4 regions of the Klebsiella sp. A52 genome follow, and region 1 is predicted to be linked to each of the others. Evidence: predicted binding sites of a transcription regulator. Region 1 holds the regulator's gene; each other region holds the start of a gene.
What was found. Region 1 encodes LexA, which represses DNA repair genes until DNA is damaged. Its sites were predicted from a motif close to TNCTGTATGTACATACAGNA; they were not measured.

Region 1 (4,213 bases):
CCTGGATAGTCATCGACAGGGTGCCGGTTTTCGGATCCAGCAGACGGCCGGTACGGGAACGCCCGCCTTCGACGAAGTATTCCACCGAATAGCCACGGCTGAACAGCTCGCCAAGATATTCGCGGAATACCGTGGAGTAGAGCTTGTTGCCCTTAAAGGTACGGCGAATAAAGAAAGCGCCCAGACGGCGGAAAATCGGCCCGGCCGGCCAGAAGTTGAGGTTTATGCCGGCGGCGATATGCGGCGGCACCAGCCCCTGATGATAAAGCACATAAGAGAGCAGCAGGTAGTCCATGTGGCTACGGTGACAGGGCACATAGACAATCTCATGGCCGTCATGCGCCAGCTGGCGTACGCGCTCGGCGTTATGCACGTTAATCCCCTGATACAGACGGTTCCAGGTGAAGCCGAGAATACGGTCAGTCAGGCGGATCATTTCATAAGAGAAGTTAGCGGCAATCTCTTCCATCAGCGCGATGGCGTTCTGCTGGGCCTTCTCGTGAGAAATCTTCTTGCTGCGCGCTTCATCTTCTACCGCGCGGGCGATAGCTTTCGATGCCAGCAGCTTATTGAACAGATCCTGGCGGGCAGGGAGACGCGGGCCGACGGCGGCCAGACGTTGACGGGCGAAGTGCATACGCGCCACGCGGGCCAGCTTCTGGGCGATGATTTTATCGGTACCGTGCTCATCCGCCATGCGGCGCAGAGAGACAGAAGGCGAGAAACGCACGAAGCTATCGCGGCCAAGCCAGGAGACGGCGAAGAATTTCTGAATACCGTTAAGCATGCGTAGCGGCGGATTCTCTTCGCCTTTTTCGCGACCCGGGGCGCGGCCGAACATCACCGAGACCGGCACCATTTGCACGTCGAGATCGGGATGATTACGGTGCAGATCCAGGTAGTCGTGGAACAGCTTAATGGACTCCTCTTTCGGCGTGTAGTAGGTAAACACGCGCGGGCCGCCGTGGATGAAAACGTAGCGCGGCAGCAGGGTGCCGTCGATTTCCAGCGGTTCAAAAGGGTCGGGTAAGTCATGCGCCAGGCACTGGGCGCGCAGGGTCAGCAGGTCCGCCTTGGAGTTATAAGGCAAGACGTACATTATCGGACGCGAGGTATCGAGCCCTAATTCCTGAGCAGGTTCTGCCGGAATAGACTTGCTTTTTACCAGCACCCGTAATGGTAAATTCAGTAATTTATAGTAAATTCGTTGCCAGCCGGACATAAACGATGTGAAGCCTCTGGTTAATCATGCAAATGCGCGGCAAGAATAACAGAAAGCGTACAAAATTTCCGTTGTCACACGGCAAACACGTACACTCAGCGACGTCATTTACATTAAAAGGTTCTTTTTGATGGCCAATAATACCACTGGGTTAACCAGAATCATTAAAGCAGCAGGTTATTCCTGGAAAGGTTTCCGCGCGGCGTGGGTGAACGAAGCCGCTTTCCGCCAGGAAGGCGTCGCCGCCATTGTGGCCGTGGCGATAGCCTGCTGGCTGGATGTCGATATCATTACGCGAGTCCTGCTCATTGGCTCGGTCCTGTTAGTGATGATAGTCGAAATTCTTAACAGCGCGATTGAAGCGGTGGTTGACCGTATCGGGCCTGAGCATCATGAGCTTTCCGGGCGCGCCAAGGATATGGGCTCGGCGGCGGTACTGCTGGCGATAATCATCGCGTTGATCACCTGGACTATGCTGTTGTGGTCGCATTACCGCTAAGTCTTGTCGGCAACGCTCGCAAAACGCAAAGAATCTCCTGATTTTTATATGATATGTGGTTCCAAAATCACCATTAGCTGTATATACTCACAGCATAACTGTATATACACCCAGGGGGCGGAATGAAAGCGTTAACGACCAGGCAGCAAGAGGTGTTTGATCTCATCCGGGATCACATCAGCCAAACGGGCATGCCGCCGACGCGTGCGGAAATTGCTCAGCGCTTGGGGTTCCGTTCCCCAAACGCGGCGGAAGAACACCTCAAAGCGCTGGCGCGTAAAGGCGCGATTGAAATCGTCTCCGGCGCTTCACGCGGCATTCGTCTGCTGACGGAAGAAGAACACGGACTGCCGCTGATCGGCCGCGTCGCCGCAGGCGAACCGCTGCTGGCGCAGCAGCATATTGAAGGTCACTATCAGGTTGACCCGGCGATGTTTAAACCAAATGCCGACTTCCTGCTGCGCGTTAGCGGGATGTCGATGAAAGACATCGGTATCCTCGACGGCGATCTGCTGGCGGTGCATAAAACTCAGGACGTGCGTAACGGCCAGGTCGTCGTCGCGCGTATCGATGAAGAAGTCACCGTAAAACGTCTGAAAAAGCAGGGCAACGTCGTTGAACTGCTGCCGGAAAACAGCGAGTTTTCCCCGATCGTCGTCGATCTGCGCCAGCAGAGCTTCACCATTGAAGGTTTGGCCGTCGGCGTGATCCGTAACGGTGAGTGGCTGTAACTCCCGTCCTAACGCAGCGTCATCATGATGCATGACGCTGCGATGTTCCTCCTCTGTCTGGTCCCTCTGCATGCTGCTCAACGCCGCCGATAAAGCACTGTGGCGCCTCGCGCTACCGATGATTTTCTCGAACATTACCGTTCCGCTGTTGGGGCTGGTCGATACCGCCGTTGTCGGCCATCTTGATAGCCCCGTATACCTTGGCGGCGTCGCCGTCGGCGCGACGGCCACCAGTTTCCTCTTTATGCTGCTGTTGTTCCTGCGAATGAGCACCACTGGCTTAACCGCTCAGGCCTACGGCGCCAAAGATCCGCAGCGGCTGGCGCGCGCTCTGGTGCAACCGCTGATCCTGGCGCTGGCCGCCGGGCTGCTCATTGTTCTGTTCCGCATGCCGCTCATTGACCTCGCGCTACATATTGTCGGCGGCAGCGAGGCGGTACTGGAGCAGGCCAGGCGGTTCCTCGAAATCCGCTGGCTCAGCGCCCCGGCGTCGTTGGCTAACCTGGTGCTGTTAGGGTGGCTGCTTGGCGTGCAGTACGCCCGCGCCCCGGTGATCCTGCTGGTGGTCGGCAACTTGCTGAATATCGTGCTCGACCTGTGGCTGGTAATGGGGCTGCATATGAACGTGCAGGGGGCGGCACTGGCGACGGCGCTGTCGGAATACGCTACCTTTATCATCGGCCTGCTAATGGCGAAACGGGTGCTGGCGCTGCGCGGCGTGACGCTTGCCATGTTGAAGGAAGCCTGGCGCGGCAATATGCGGCGCCTGCTGGCGCTTAATCGCGACATCATGCTGCGTTCGCTGCTACTGCAGCTCTGCTTTGGCGCCATCACCGTCTTCGGCGCCCGTCTGGGCAGCGACGTGGTGGCGGTCAATGCGGTACTGATGACCATGCTGACCTTTACCGCTTACGCGCTGGACGGTTTTGCCTATGCCGTCGAAGCCCATTCCGGACAGGCTTACGGCGCGCGTGACGGTAGCCAACTGCTGGAAGTCTGGCGCGCGGCCTGTCGGCAGTCGGGAATGGTCGCGCTGGCGTTCGCGTTAATCTACAGCGTGGCCGGTGAGCATATCATCGCGCTATTGACCTCTATCCCATCATTGCAGCAGCTGGCCGACCGCTATCTGTTCTGGCAGATGATCCTGCCGGTGATTGGCGTCTGGTGTTATCTGCTGGATGGCATGTTTATCGGCGCAACGCGCGGCGCGGAGATGCGTAATAGCATGGCGGTGGCCGCCGCGGGATTTGCGGTGACGCTGCTCTCTGTGCCCGTGCTCGGCAACCACGGCCTGTGGCTGGCGCTGGCCGTGTTCCTAGCTTTGCGTGGGCTTTCGCTGGCGCTCATCTGGCGCCGCCACTGGCAGCGTGGCACCTGGTTTAATTCACCCTCCTGAATGCAAATATCCCGGCCGAGCGCAGCGCGAGCCGGGAAAATTCTCCCAGCGTGTTCAATTGGCCTGATGGTTAAAAATTCCGAATAACTAATCGGTGTCAGCATTGTCATCTATAGTTATTACCATGTCCGGAACAAAACGGGCTGTTAACCCACCGAATCATGAGGACGTAATGATGAATAAAGACGAAATCAGCGGTAACTGGAAACAGTTGAAAGGTAAAGCCAAGGAACAGTGGGGTAAACTGACCGATGACGATATGACGGTCATTGAAGGGAAGCGCGATCAGCTAGTCGGTAAAATTCAGGAACGTTACGGCTACGCGAAAGATCAGGCCGAAAAAGAGGTGTCTGACTGGGAGCGTA
Region 2 (4,213 bases), 210 kb from region 1:
GGCCCATTTTGAGCATCGAATCGTTGATATCGGCGAGCATCACGCGACCGGTTTCACCCACCAGACGGGAAAACTTCGCCGTCAGGTCGCCGGTACCGCCCGCTAAGTCCAGCACGGTTTGCCCACGACGCACGCCGCTGCAGTCGATGGTGAAGCGCTTCCACAAGCGATGAATCCCGAACGACATTAAGTCGTTCATCACATCATATTTTGCAGCGACAGAATGGAATACATGCGCCACCATGTCCGCCTTCTGCTCTTTGGCTACCGTTTGAAAGCCAAAATGCGTCGTTTCTTGTGAATCCTCAACCATCTCTATGCCCGCTTACTTATCAAGAAAATGTTCAGCGAGTGTAACAGATTCAGGCCATTTCCCATACGTTTCAGCTTGGCCTGACGTGCTCGTTTGCTCTCGCTACAGACGCGGAATCGGCACTAAACACATCTTCCTGCGGTAAATTTTCATCTTCCTCAAGGCGGTATTCGTCATCCTGCGCCGTGGCTTGTTCGACTAAATCAGGATTAATCTCGCGTTTAACCTCGACGCCCAGGCCACGGAATGACTCGGCCTGTACCAGCAGGTTGCCGCGCCCCGAGGCGAGCTTTTTCATCGCCTGGCGATAGTTATCCTGCGCTTTATCAAGGCTTTGGCCGATGGCCGACATATCGTCGACAAACAGCCGCATCTTGTCGTACAGGCGCCCGGCGCGCTCGGCGATTTTCTGCGCGTTACGGCTTTGATGCTCATAGCGCCACAAATTAGCGATAGTGCGCAGCGCCACTAACAGGGTTGTTGGGCTAACTAACATAATATTGTTCTTCAGCGCCTCGCTGATAAGCTCAGGCTGACGGTCGATAGCCAGCAGGAACGCCGGCTCGACGGGGATAAACATCAATACATAGTCGAGCGAACGTAACCCCGGCAGTTGTTGATAATCTTTGCGGCCCAGCAGGCGAATATGGTTACGTACCGAGGCAATATGCTCCTGTAGCGCCGCTTCGCGGGTGTAGTCGTCGTCAGCGTTGAAATAACGCTCATAGGCGACCAGCGTCATTTTGGCGTCGATAACCACGTCTTTGCCCTGCGGCAGGCGCACGATAACATCCGGCTGCATCCGCGAGCGGTTATCGGTTTCGATGCTGACCTGTGTTTGATACTCATAGCCTTCGCGCAGGCCGGAGGCCTCCAGCACGCGGGTTAGCACCACTTCTCCCCAGTTGCCCTGGGTTTTGTTATCGCCCTTCAGCGCTTTCGTCAGGTTTAACGCCTCTTGCGCCATCTGTGCGTTCAGCTGTTGCAGGTTGCGGATTTCGTGCGCCAGCGTGTGGCGCTCACGCGCCTCCTGGCCGAAGCTGTCCTGAACCTGGCGACGAAAGCCGTCGAGCTGTTCCCGGAGCGGCGTCAGCAGGCCATGCAGGCTCTGCCGGTTTTGTTCATCAACCCGGCGGTTGCTGTGTTCGAATATGCGATTCGCCAGGTTTTCAAACTGCTCGCTCAGGCGCTGCTCGCTGTTGACCATCTGGCGGATTTTATCTTCGGCGTGTAGCTGTGTAGATTCCAGACGAGTGGTCACTTCCCGCAGGTCGGCCTCCAGCGAGGTGTTGATATCACGCAGGCTGCGCAGCTCGTTGTTGAGAAGTTCGCACTCATCGCGCCAGTGCGATTCCTGCACCAGCTGCTGACGTGCGGCGCTAAGTTCGATATCCAGCTCGCGGCGCTCTTCAATGAGATCGGCACGGATTTGATCGGCGCGGGCTTTTGTCGCCAGCCAGCCAACGACTAACCCTGCCGCCAGCGCCACCACGGCGCTTATCACAATAGAGATATCCACAACGCCTCCCCGGCAACCACTTACGACACAAAATAGAATTGTGCTGTACAAACGTCCAGTTGAAAAGGATTTTCCTGCGAGGCGCTACGCAAAAAAGAAAGGCCGGAGGGTCCGGCCTTGCGAGAAAAAGTGAAGAACTACAGCAGGCGGCGCGCCGCTTCCACAACGATTTTCACCGCGTGGCTTTCGGTTTGCTTCATGGTTTCGGCGTTAGGGATCTCTTGCTGGGTACGGTTGACGATAACCCCTGCCACCATCCCGGCGCGCAGGCCCTGGCTGGCGCACATGGTCAGCAGCGTAGCGGATTCCATTTCATAGTTCATGACGCCCATTGCCTGCCACTCTTCCATTGAGCCTTTGAAGCGGCTCACGACACGGCCGGAGAAGGTGTCGTAACGCTCCTGGCCTGGATAGAAGGTATCAGAGGAGGCTGTTACACCGATATGGGTGGTCGCACCAATTGATTTCGCCGCTTCCACCAGCGCGGTGGTACAAGCGAAGTCAGCAACGGCCGGAAACTCCATCGGCGCAAAGTGCAGGCTGGCGCCATCCAGACGGACAGAACCGGTCGTCACCAGCACATCACCAACGTTGATGTGCGGCTGAATCGCCCCGGTGGTGCCGATACGCAGGAAGGTACGAACCCCCAGCTGCGCCAGCTCTTCCACGGCGATAGAGGTCGACGGGCCACCGATACCGGTGGAGCAAACAATCACCGGTTTGCCATCCAGCTCAGCGCGCCAGGAGGTAAATTCACGATGTGATGCCAGCTTAACCGGCTTATCCATCAGCGCGGCGATCTTTTCCACACGCTCCGGATCGCCAGGGACGATAGCCAGCGTAGCCCCTTGTAAATCGTTCTTAGTGAGGCCGAGATGAAAAACATCAGACTTGGACATAAAAAACTCCTCTGTGGGTCGAAGTATCAGCAGAAGCAAAAGGGTACTTTACAGAAGCCACTCGCTTATTTTTGTGATTATGGTCACCATGCATAACAATGATTGCATTTGTTTTTCAACAAATAGTGATTTACATCACATTAACAAGTTATATTCACGGTCACAGAACAAAAGATAGCCGCTTTCAGGCACTGTGCTTTATTACCGCCCGAACTAAAGGGTCTATAGTTAGTGTTGCGCTAATAAATAAGGGTACGGAGAATACCATGACCACCACCAAGCAACCTGGATTCGCACCTGCAGCCTCGCCGCACGCCTCGACCGCCGTCCATACGTCGGATGAGCAGATTGTCGCCGGAGAAACCTCGATCCCATCGCAGGGCGAGAATATGCCAGCCTATCACGCCCGCCCGAAAAACGCCGACGGCCCGCTGCCGATCGTTATCGTGGTGCAGGAGATTTTCGGCGTACATGAACATATTCGCGATCTGTGCCGCCGCCTGGCGCAGGAAGGCTATCTGGCGATTGCGCCAGAACTCTACTTCCGCCAGGGCGATCCGAATGAGTACAACGATATCCCTACCCTGTTCAAAGAACTGGTCACTAAGGTGCCGGACGCACAGGTGCTGGCGGATCTCGACCACGTCGCCAGCTGGGCGGCGCGCCACGGCGGCGATGCCCATCGTCTGCTGATCACCGGTTTTTGCTGGGGTGGGCGCATTACCTGGCTGTATGCCGCGCATAACCCGCAGTTGAAGGCAGGCGTCGCCTGGTATGGCAAACTGGTGGGAGAAAAATCGCTGAATTCGCCAAAACACCCGGTGGATATCGCGGTCGATCTCAACGCGCCGGTACTTGGCCTGTACGGCGCTAAAGACGCCAGTATTCCGCAGGATACCGTCGAGACCATGCGCCAGGCGCTGCGGGCGGCAAATGCGAACGCCGAGATCGTGGTCTATCCCGAGGCCGATCACGCCTTTAATGCCGACTATCGCGCCAGCTATCACGAAGAGTCAGCCAAAGATGGCTGGCAGCGGATGCTGGCCTGGTTTGCTCAATATGGCGGTAAAAAAGGGTAACTCGCCTGATACATGAAAAGAGGAGGCCGTGGCCTCCTCTGTTGTTTTCCGCGTATCTATCAGGCTGATTCGCGCAGATTTTGCGCCGCTTGCACCATGTTCGCCAGCGCGGCGCGGGTTTCCGGCCAGCCGCGGGTTTTCAGGCCGCAGTCCGGATTAACCCACAAGCGCTCCGCCGGGATACGCTGCGCGGCTTTCTCCAGCAACCCTTCAATCCACTCCACGCTCGGCACGTTTGGCGAGTGGATATCATAAACGCCCGGGCCGATTTCGTTTGGATATTCAAACTCTTCAAACGATTCCAGCAGTTCCATGTCGGAACGCGAGGTTTCAATGGTGATCACATCGGCATCCAGCGCGGCGATAGAGTCCATGATGTCATTGAACTCGCAATAACACATGT
Region 3 (4,213 bases), 1.3 Mb from region 1:
CAGCATGAGCCGTTACTGGCGCGAAGCGGGAAGCGAAGTTACCGCGCTGGATCTCTCCGCCGGGATGCTGGCGCAGGCGCAACGCAACGACGCCGCGCAGCATTATCTGCAGGGCGATATCGAAGCGCTGCCGCTGCCGGATGCCTGCTTCGATCTGGCATGGAGTAACCTGGCGGTGCAGTGGTGTGACGAGCTAAGCGCGGCAATCGGCGAGCTGTACCGGGTGGTGCGGCCCGGCGGGCGAGTAGCGTTCACCACGTTGCTCGCCGGATCGCTACCGGAACTCAATCAAGCGTGGCGGGCGGTCGACGACCATCCCCATGCTAACCGTTTTCTCAGCGAACAGGCGGTAAGGGCGGCGCTGAGCGGCCTGCGCGCCGAAGGCGTCGTGCATCAGATTAGCTTACCGTTCGCCGACGCGTTAAGCGCCATGCGCTCGCTAAAGGGCATTGGCGCCACCCATTTACACCAGGGGCGGTCGTCTGCGCCGCTTAGCCGTGGCAAGCTGCGCGAACTGCAGCTGGCCTGGCCGCAACAGCAGGGCCAGTGCCCGCTGACGTATCATCTTTTTACAGGAGTCATTGAACGTGACTAAACGTTTCTTCGTTACCGGAACCGATACTGAAGTCGGTAAAACGGTCGCCAGCAGCGCGCTGCTGCAGGCGGCGAATCAGCTGGGATTTAACACCGCGGGCTATAAGCCGGTGGCTTCCGGTAGCGACCTGACCGCACACGGGTTACGCAATGAAGATGCGCTGGCCCTCCAGCGCAATAGCCGGGTAGCGCTGCGCTATGAACAGGTTAACCCTTATACCTTTGCCGAGCCGACCTCGCCGCATATTATTAGCGCCGATGAAGGACGACCAATCGCCGCGACCACGCTTTCCTGCGGCTTACGCGAGCTGGAACGCCTGGCCGATTGGGTGCTGGTGGAAGGGGCGGGCGGCTGGTTTACGCCGCTCTCGGAAACCCTGACCTTCGCCGACTGGGCGCAGCAGGAACAACTGCCGGTGATTTTAGTCGTCGGCGTTAAACTTGGCTGTATCAATCACGCGATGCTCACCGCCCAGGCGGTACGCAAGGCAGGGCTGCCGCTGGTGGGCTGGATCGCCAACGATATCCAGCCGCCGGGTAAACGCCATCGCGAATATCTGCAAACCTTAACGCGGGTATTGCCAGCGCCGCTGCTGGGGGAAATTCCCTGGCTTGCCGACGCATCGCAGCGTAAGGATCTCGCGCAGTACCTGGATCTGAGCCCACTGCAATAATCCCGCATAAGCCTGCGAGACGGCTCTATTTTTTGTTGACAGGACGATGAAATGTGGTCCAGAAAACGCAAAAAATCCAGCCGTCTTTAGCTGATAAATATCAAAAAAAATTCGATAATTTTTTTTAGTCGCGGGCTTTGGTCCGATGAGACTTTTCTGCCGGGTGGCAGACCTCGCGGCCTGCAGACAGTTATCCACTATTCCTGTGGATAACCTTGTGTATTAGAGTTAGAAAACTTGCGGTAAGCTAGAGAGTACGCGGCCTGCGAGCAAATTGGCGCGAAACCCGTCTTTTGGTAAATTATGTTTTATTTCAGCAAGTTAAATAAAAGCAATGGCTGTCAGAAAAGTGTCACCGGCTGCCATAAAAGATTCATTACCTTGCTTGACAAATGTTAAATGATAAATGTTTCTGGGGATAACCACACAGGCTGGTGGATTATTCCGCAAAGCGCGCATTTTACGCCCGCCGTCAGAGTACAACGCGTCCGTTTACCGCCATACAATAATGCGATACTGTTTTTATATCCAGTATTATTTATTGGCAAAAGTCAAACTGAAGGGTAGAATTAAACACCTGCTGGCCAATCCCATCTTCAGGTCCTGAAATATGAGCAAACCGTTCAAGCTGCACTCCGCATTCCGTCCTTCCGGCGATCAGCCCGAAGCCATCCGCCGCCTGGAAGAGGGGCTGGAAGATGGCCTTGCGCATCAGACCCTGCTTGGGGTAACCGGTTCGGGGAAAACCTTCACCATCGCCAACGTTATCGCTGATTTACAGCGCCCGACGATGGTGCTGGCGCCGAACAAAACCCTGGCGGCGCAGCTGTATGGCGAGATGAAAGAGTTCTTTCCCGAGAATGCGGTGGAGTATTTTGTCTCCTATTACGATTATTATCAGCCTGAAGCCTACGTTCCGAGCTCGGATACCTTTATCGAAAAAGACGCCTCGGTGAACGAACACATTGAGCAGATGCGTCTGTCGGCCACCAAAGCGCTGCTCGAACGGCGCGACGTGGTGGTGGTGGCTTCGGTTTCCGCCATCTACGGTCTTGGCGATCCGGATCTGTATCTGAAGATGATGCTGCACCTGACCACCGGCATGCTGATCGATCAGCGGGCGATCCTGCGCCGGCTGGCCGAACTGCAATACACCCGCAACGATCAGGCCTTCCAGCGCGGCACTTTCCGCGTGCGCGGCGAGGTTATCGATGTCTTCCCGGCGGAATCCGATGATATCGCGCTGCGTATTGAACTGTTTGACGAAGAGGTCGAACGGCTATCGCTGTTTGACCCGCTGACCGGCCACGTTGAATCGTCCATTCCACGCTATACCATCTATCCGAAAACCCACTACGTTACGCCGCGCGAGCGTATCGTTCAGGCGATGGAAGAGATCAAAGACGAGCTCGCTGACCGCCGCAAGGTACTGCTGGCGAACAACAAACTGCTTGAAGAGCAGCGGCTGAGCCAGCGCACTCAGTTCGACCTCGAGATGATGAACGAGCTGGGCTACTGCTCGGGAATTGAGAACTACTCGCGCTTTCTCTCCGGCCGCGGGCCGGGCGAGCCGCCGCCGACGCTGTTCGACTACCTGCCGGCGGATGGCCTGCTGGTTATCGATGAATCGCACGTGACTATCCCGCAAATCGGCGGTATGTACCGCGGCGACCGGGCGCGTAAAGAGACGCTGGTGGAATATGGCTTCCGCCTGCCGTCGGCGTTGGATAACCGGCCGATGAAGTTCGAAGAGTTTGAAGCGCTGGCGCCGCAGACTATCTACGTTTCGGCGACGCCGGGCGCCTATGAGCTGGAAAAATCCGGCGATGAGGTGGTAGATCAAGTCGTCCGCCCAACCGGGCTGCTGGATCCGGTCATCGAGGTGCGTCCGGTGGCGACGCAGGTCGACGACCTGTTATCAGAAATCCGTACCCGTGCGGCGATTAATGAGCGCGTACTGGTGACGACGCTGACCAAACGCATGGCGGAAGATTTAACCGAATACCTGGAAGAGCACGGCGAGCGGGTGCGCTATCTGCACTCCGATATCGATACCGTCGAGCGCATGGAAATTATTCGCGATCTGCGTCTTGGCGAGTTCGACGTGCTGGTGGGTATCAACCTGCTGCGCGAAGGGCTGGATATGCCGGAAGTATCGCTGGTGGCGATACTTGATGCCGATAAAGAGGGCTTCCTGCGTTCCGAGCGATCGCTTATCCAGACCATCGGCCGCGCGGCGCGTAACGTTAACGGCAAGGCGATCCTTTACGGCGATAAAATCACGCCATCGATGGCGAAGGCGATCGGTGAAACCGAACGCCGCCGCGAGAAGCAGCAGCGTTATAACGAAGAGCACGGTATTGTGCCGCAGGGGCTTAATAAGAAAGTGGTCGATATTCTGGCGCTGGGTCAGAACATCGCGAAGACCAAAGCCAAAGGCCGCGGTAAAGCCCGTTCTCCGGTGGAAGCCGATAGCGTCGAACTGACGCCGAAAGCGCTGCAGCAGAAGATCCACGAGCTGGAAGGGCAAATGATGCAGCACGCGCAGAACCTTGAGTTTGAGGAAGCGGCACAGATTCGCGATCAATTGCATCAGCTACGCGAACTGTTTATTGCGGCATCGTGAGGGCGATACGGGGAACGGTTAAAAAATGACGGCAATGCGTAATTTGCAATTGCCGTCACGCTATTATCTTAGGATCTTAATGTTGGCTTAATTTTCTTCAGCCAAACTATCCTCAGTTTAATGAGGATAGCGCCATGCAAAAACTGACTAACCGTGAATATCTGGCCATTGCGACCGCCTTTGTGATTGTGGTCGCCTTCTTCCATCAATGGGTATTAACCTTCTGACGCGAACTGCGCGGGAACAGCACCCAGGCTCGGACGCCCGGCCCGGGCTGGCGGTTATGCAAAAAGAATTGCGCATCGTGAAGTTGAGCGAT
Region 4 (4,213 bases), 2.2 Mb from region 1:
GCGATGCCAACCACTTCTCGCGTTTTACGGTTGATCTGCCGCAGGCTGGTTAAGCCCCGCTGGCGTTCCTCGACCACCAGCCAGTCGGTAAACAGGGTAAAACCTTCAAGCATCACGTCAGGACGCGCAGGGATCAACGTCTGCCACTGCCCTTCGTCGCGAAGCACGGTGCGGTAGAGGCCAAAGTTCTTACCTTCGCGATTAGAGCGCAGATAAAACGCGTGCTGATAATGGTCGAGGCTATATTCATGATCCTTGCGTCGCGGCAAAAAGCACACCGGTGCCGCATCGGGAAGTTCCGGATTAAGGAGTAACACTTCACTGGTGGTGGCGCTGGCAAGATAAATAACCACAAACTGCTGGGAGGTGGTTTTATGCACGCTGACGTAAAACGTGTCGTCTTTCTCTTCGTAGACCAACACATCGTTATCTGCACTAGTGCCAATGGCATGCCGCCAGACCTGATACGGCAGCAGCGTGGTCGGGTGCTTACGCACATACCACAGAAAACGTGAGTCATTACTCCAGGCGAATCCTGGCGTGACGTTTTCCAGGATCTCAGCCGACCATTCGCCGCGGCTCAGATCCTTAAAACGTAAGCCGTACTGACGGCGGGAAAGATAATCTTCCGCCACCGCCATCAGCTGGTTGTTCGGCGCGACGCCTAATCCGCCGAGAGTATAGAATTCGCTCTTCGCCGCCCGTTGGTTGGCGTCGAGCAAAATCTCCCATTCATCCCACTCTTCTTTGAGCACCGATTGACGTTGGTAAATCGCGTATTCACAGCCTGGTTCATAGACCTGGCGATAGCGGTAGCCATTTTTGCTATAGGGAGCGGAGACCTCCCGCTGCGGAATGCGATCGATGATTTCCTTCAGCACCCGCTCCTGCAGGCTGCTTTGTGAATCCATCACCTTTTTGCCGTAGTCATTTTCCTGATGGAGATACTCCAGCACTTCCGGGCGCGCGCGTTCGTCATCGCGTAGCCAGTAGTAGTTATCGATGCGAGTGTCGCCATGTAGCGTCATGGCGTGGGGGATCCGTTTGGCTTTCGGTAGCATGCGTTATTCTTCTGCGTCTTATTATGGAATCACAAAATCACTCAGGGCGCCAAGCGCCCTGAACGATGTCGTGTCTATAAGGGTGGCAAAAGTGGCCAGCGATGCAAGCGAAACGCTCTCTTTTAAGAATCAAGCGCCTGCTTTTGCGCCTGAACATCGCGTTCTATCTCCTGACGAACGTCCTCAGGCAGCTTGAGCGCATCGCCGAGCGCATCCAGATAGCTGCGCTCCATAAAATGGTCAATATCAATTACCGCGCAGCTGAGGTAGTAGATTTCCAGCGCTTCTTGCCCATCGCGCACGCTTTGCGCCAGCCGCTGCGGGTCGAGCGGCTGGGTTAAAACCCTGTCGATCAACACTCGGCCCTGCACGTCGATGTTCGCCGCGCGCAACTGCTCTTCTATATGCTGACGTTCACGTTCGTCAATATGACCGTCGCTTTTGGCGGCAAAGACTAGCGCGGTAATCAGCCGCTCGCTGCGCGCATCAAGCACAACCGGTTCCTGGGCAACCGCGGTAGATGTCTGCATTGCGATATCCGCCTGCTGGCCGCGCATTTTTTGCTGATACTTATTCCACAGCACGCTGCCTGCCACCGCGCCGCCGCCAACCAGCAGCGCGCCGGTGCCATATTTCGCCAGCAGCTTGCGCGATGACTTGCTGGCGACCAATAAGCCCGCAAGACCGCCCAATGCGCCGGGCAGCAGGTTTTTAGCGGATGACGACTTTTCAGCGGAGAGGGGGTTACCCTGCTGACCCAGCAGGGACTGAAGTTGATTAAGCCAGTTAGCCATAACATTCCTCATAGCGCGAGATGCGATGCCATCAGCCTAAACGACGAGACGTCAGGAAATGTTATGGCTGGCTAAAGATGCGAAAATTTCCGTTGCGCCGGTTATCAGGCGGCCTTTGCTTTGCGCGGCTTTTTCGCGGCGCCTTCTTCGGCGGCACCAGGCTGAGCCTCGTCCTCTGTAGGCGCAGACTCCGGCATTTCTGCCGCCGCCTCAGCATGATCTTCTGCTTCCGGCAATTTCCCTGACTTCAGAATGTGGTGTAAGGCGTCTTTGCGCTCGGCCAGCCACATCGACATATTGTCACGCTGAGCTTCATCTAATTCCAGCGGGCACGCGACCAGCCAGTCATTGAGCACCTCAGCCAAATCGAGCATTTTGTCGTAAGCATCGGCCTCTTTTTTGCTGGCAAAAGACATTTTTTCCTCACCTTCACGGATCACGACGTATTTGATTTCAACCGCCATTGTGCAGCCTCTTTGTACTGTATTTATATACAGTATATCAAATTTCGCCGCCGTTCTCAACTTACGCGTATAAAGACATACGCAAACGTTTTCGTTTATAATGCGCGGCATGTTCTGTTTACGCTGAGAGTAGGTTATGACTTTATTAGGTACCGCGCTGCGCCCCGCGGCCACGAAGGTAATGTTGTTAGGTTCCGGCGAGCTCGGAAAAGAAGTCGCCATTGAATGCCAGCGGCTGGGTATTGAAACCATCGCCGTCGACCGCTATCCCGATGCGCCGGCGATGCAGGTGGCCCATCGTTCGCACGTCATCAACATGCTGCACGGCGACGCGCTGCGTGAACTGATCGCCTTAGAAAGGCCAGATTATATCGTGCCGGAGATCGAAGCCATTGCCACCGACACTCTGGTTGAACTTGAACAAGCCGGGCAAAAAGTGGTGCCAACCGCGCGGGCCGCGAAACTCACCATGAATCGCGAAGGCATTCGCCGGCTGGCGGCAGAAGAACTGCAGATCCCCACCTCTGCCTATCGTTTTGCCGACAGTGAAGAAGGGTTCCGCGCCGCCGTCGCCGAAATTGGTCTGCCTTGTATCGTTAAGCCGGTAATGAGTTCCTCGGGTAAAGGCCAAAGCTTTATCCGCTCGGCTGACCAGCTCAGCGCCGCCTGGCAATACGCCCAACAGGGCGGGCGCGCAGGCGCCGGACGCGTCATCGTCGAAGGGGTGGTAAATTTTGATTTTGAAATTACGCTGCTCACCGTCAGCGCCGTCGACGGCGTCCACTTTTGCGCCCCGGTAGGCCATCGTCAGGAAGATGGCGACTACCGTGAATCCTGGCAGCCGCAGCTGATGAGCGATCTCGCGCTGCAACGCGCGCAGGAGATCGCCCGCAAAGTGGTACTGGCGCTGGGTGGATATGGGCTCTTCGGCGTTGAATTGTTCGTTTGCGGCGATGAGGTTATCTTCAGCGAAGTCTCCCCTCGCCCACACGATACCGGCATGGTCACTCTGATCTCGCAGGATCTATCGGAATTCGCCCTGCACGTTCGCGCCTTCCTTGGCCTGCCGATCGGCGCCATCCGCCAGTATGGACCAGCGGCATCGGCGGTGATTTTACCGCAGCTAACCAGTGAGAACGTGACCTTTGGCAATCTGCATGCCGCCGTTGGCGCGGGTCTGCAGTTGCGGCTGTTCGGCAAACCGGAAATCGCCGGCGCGCGTCGCCTGGGCGTTACGCTGGCGGTTGCTGACAACGTCGATGAAGCCATCAGCCGCGCCAAAAACGCTGCCGCCGCGGTTGTCGTGAAGGGATAAAAAAAGCCCGGTCGCTCACGCGGGCCGGGCTTCTGTCATTTAAGGCGCAGAAATTATTTCGCGCCTTCTACCGCTTCGCGGGCCAGTTTGGTGATGCGATCGTAGTCGCCGTTTTCCAGCGCGTCGGCCGGAACCAGCCAGGAGCCGCCGATGCACAGCACGCTGTTAAGCGCCAGATAGTCGCGGTAATTCGCCGGAGAGATGCCGCCGGTCGGGCAAAAACGAATGTGGCCGAATGGACCCGCAATCGCCTGCAGCGCTTTCACGCCGCCGTTCGCTTCCGCCGGGAAGAATTTGAACTCTTTCAGGCCATACTGCATGCCCAGCATCAGCTCGGATACGGTGCTAATACCCGGGATCAGCGGGATAGTACCTTCGCCGGTCGCCGCTTTCAGTAGGGACTCGGTCAGGCCCGGGCTAATAGCGAACTGCGCGCCTGCTTCAGTTACGGCTTTCAGTTGCTCAACGTTCGTCACGGTGCCGGCGCCGACAATCGCCTCCGGCACTTCTTTGGCGATAGCGCGGATAGCTTCCAGCGCGCACTCGGTGCGCAGCGTGACTTCCAGAACGCGTACACCG

Region 2: the regulator LexA is predicted to act here: its motif matches at 1,874-1,893, upstream of rmuC (DNA recombination protein RmuC).
Region 3: the regulator LexA is predicted to act here: its motif matches at 1,783-1,802, upstream of uvrB (excinuclease ABC subunit UvrB).
Region 4: the regulator LexA is predicted to act here: its motif matches at 2,335-2,354, upstream of KGA69_RS15320 (YebG family protein).

The regions. Positions count from the first base shown of each region.
Region 1 covers NZ_CP074437.1:1,023,323-1,027,535, reverse strand. Annotated here, with positions in the region: gene plsB (glycerol-3-phosphate 1-O-acyltransferase PlsB) at 1-1,222, opposite strand, end outside; gene KGA69_RS04780 (diacylglycerol kinase) at 1,353-1,721, shown strand; gene lexA (transcriptional repressor LexA) at 1,844-2,452, shown strand; gene dinF (MATE family efflux transporter DinF) at 2,523-3,848, shown strand; gene KGA69_RS04765 (CsbD family protein) at 4,024-4,213, shown strand, end outside.
Region 2 covers NZ_CP074437.1:1,233,907-1,238,119, forward strand. Annotated here, with positions in the region: gene ubiE (bifunctional demethylmenaquinone methyltransferase/2-methoxy-6-polyprenyl-1,4-benzoquinol methylase UbiE) at 1-313, opposite strand, end outside; gene rmuC (DNA recombination protein RmuC) at 384-1,832, opposite strand; gene udp (uridine phosphorylase) at 1,970-2,731, opposite strand; gene KGA69_RS05720 (dienelactone hydrolase family protein) at 2,998-3,810, shown strand; gene metE (5-methyltetrahydropteroyltriglutamate--homocysteine S-methyltransferase) at 3,870-4,213, opposite strand, start outside.
Region 3 covers NZ_CP074437.1:4,823,164-4,827,376, reverse strand. Annotated here, with positions in the region: gene bioC (malonyl-ACP O-methyltransferase BioC) at 1-595, shown strand, start outside; gene bioD (dethiobiotin synthase) at 588-1,268, shown strand; gene uvrB (excinuclease ABC subunit UvrB) at 1,879-3,894, shown strand; gene pmrB (two-component system sensor histidine kinase PmrB) at 4,100-4,213, opposite strand, start outside.
Region 4 covers NZ_CP074437.1:3,243,650-3,247,862, reverse strand. Annotated here, with positions in the region: gene ptrB (oligopeptidase B) at 1-1,061, opposite strand, end outside; gene KGA69_RS15325 (tellurite resistance TerB family protein) at 1,184-1,855, opposite strand; gene KGA69_RS15320 (YebG family protein) at 1,960-2,319, opposite strand; gene purT (formate-dependent phosphoribosylglycinamide formyltransferase) at 2,456-3,634, shown strand; gene KGA69_RS15310 (bifunctional 4-hydroxy-2-oxoglutarate aldolase/2-dehydro-3-deoxy-phosphogluconate aldolase) at 3,688-4,213, opposite strand, start outside.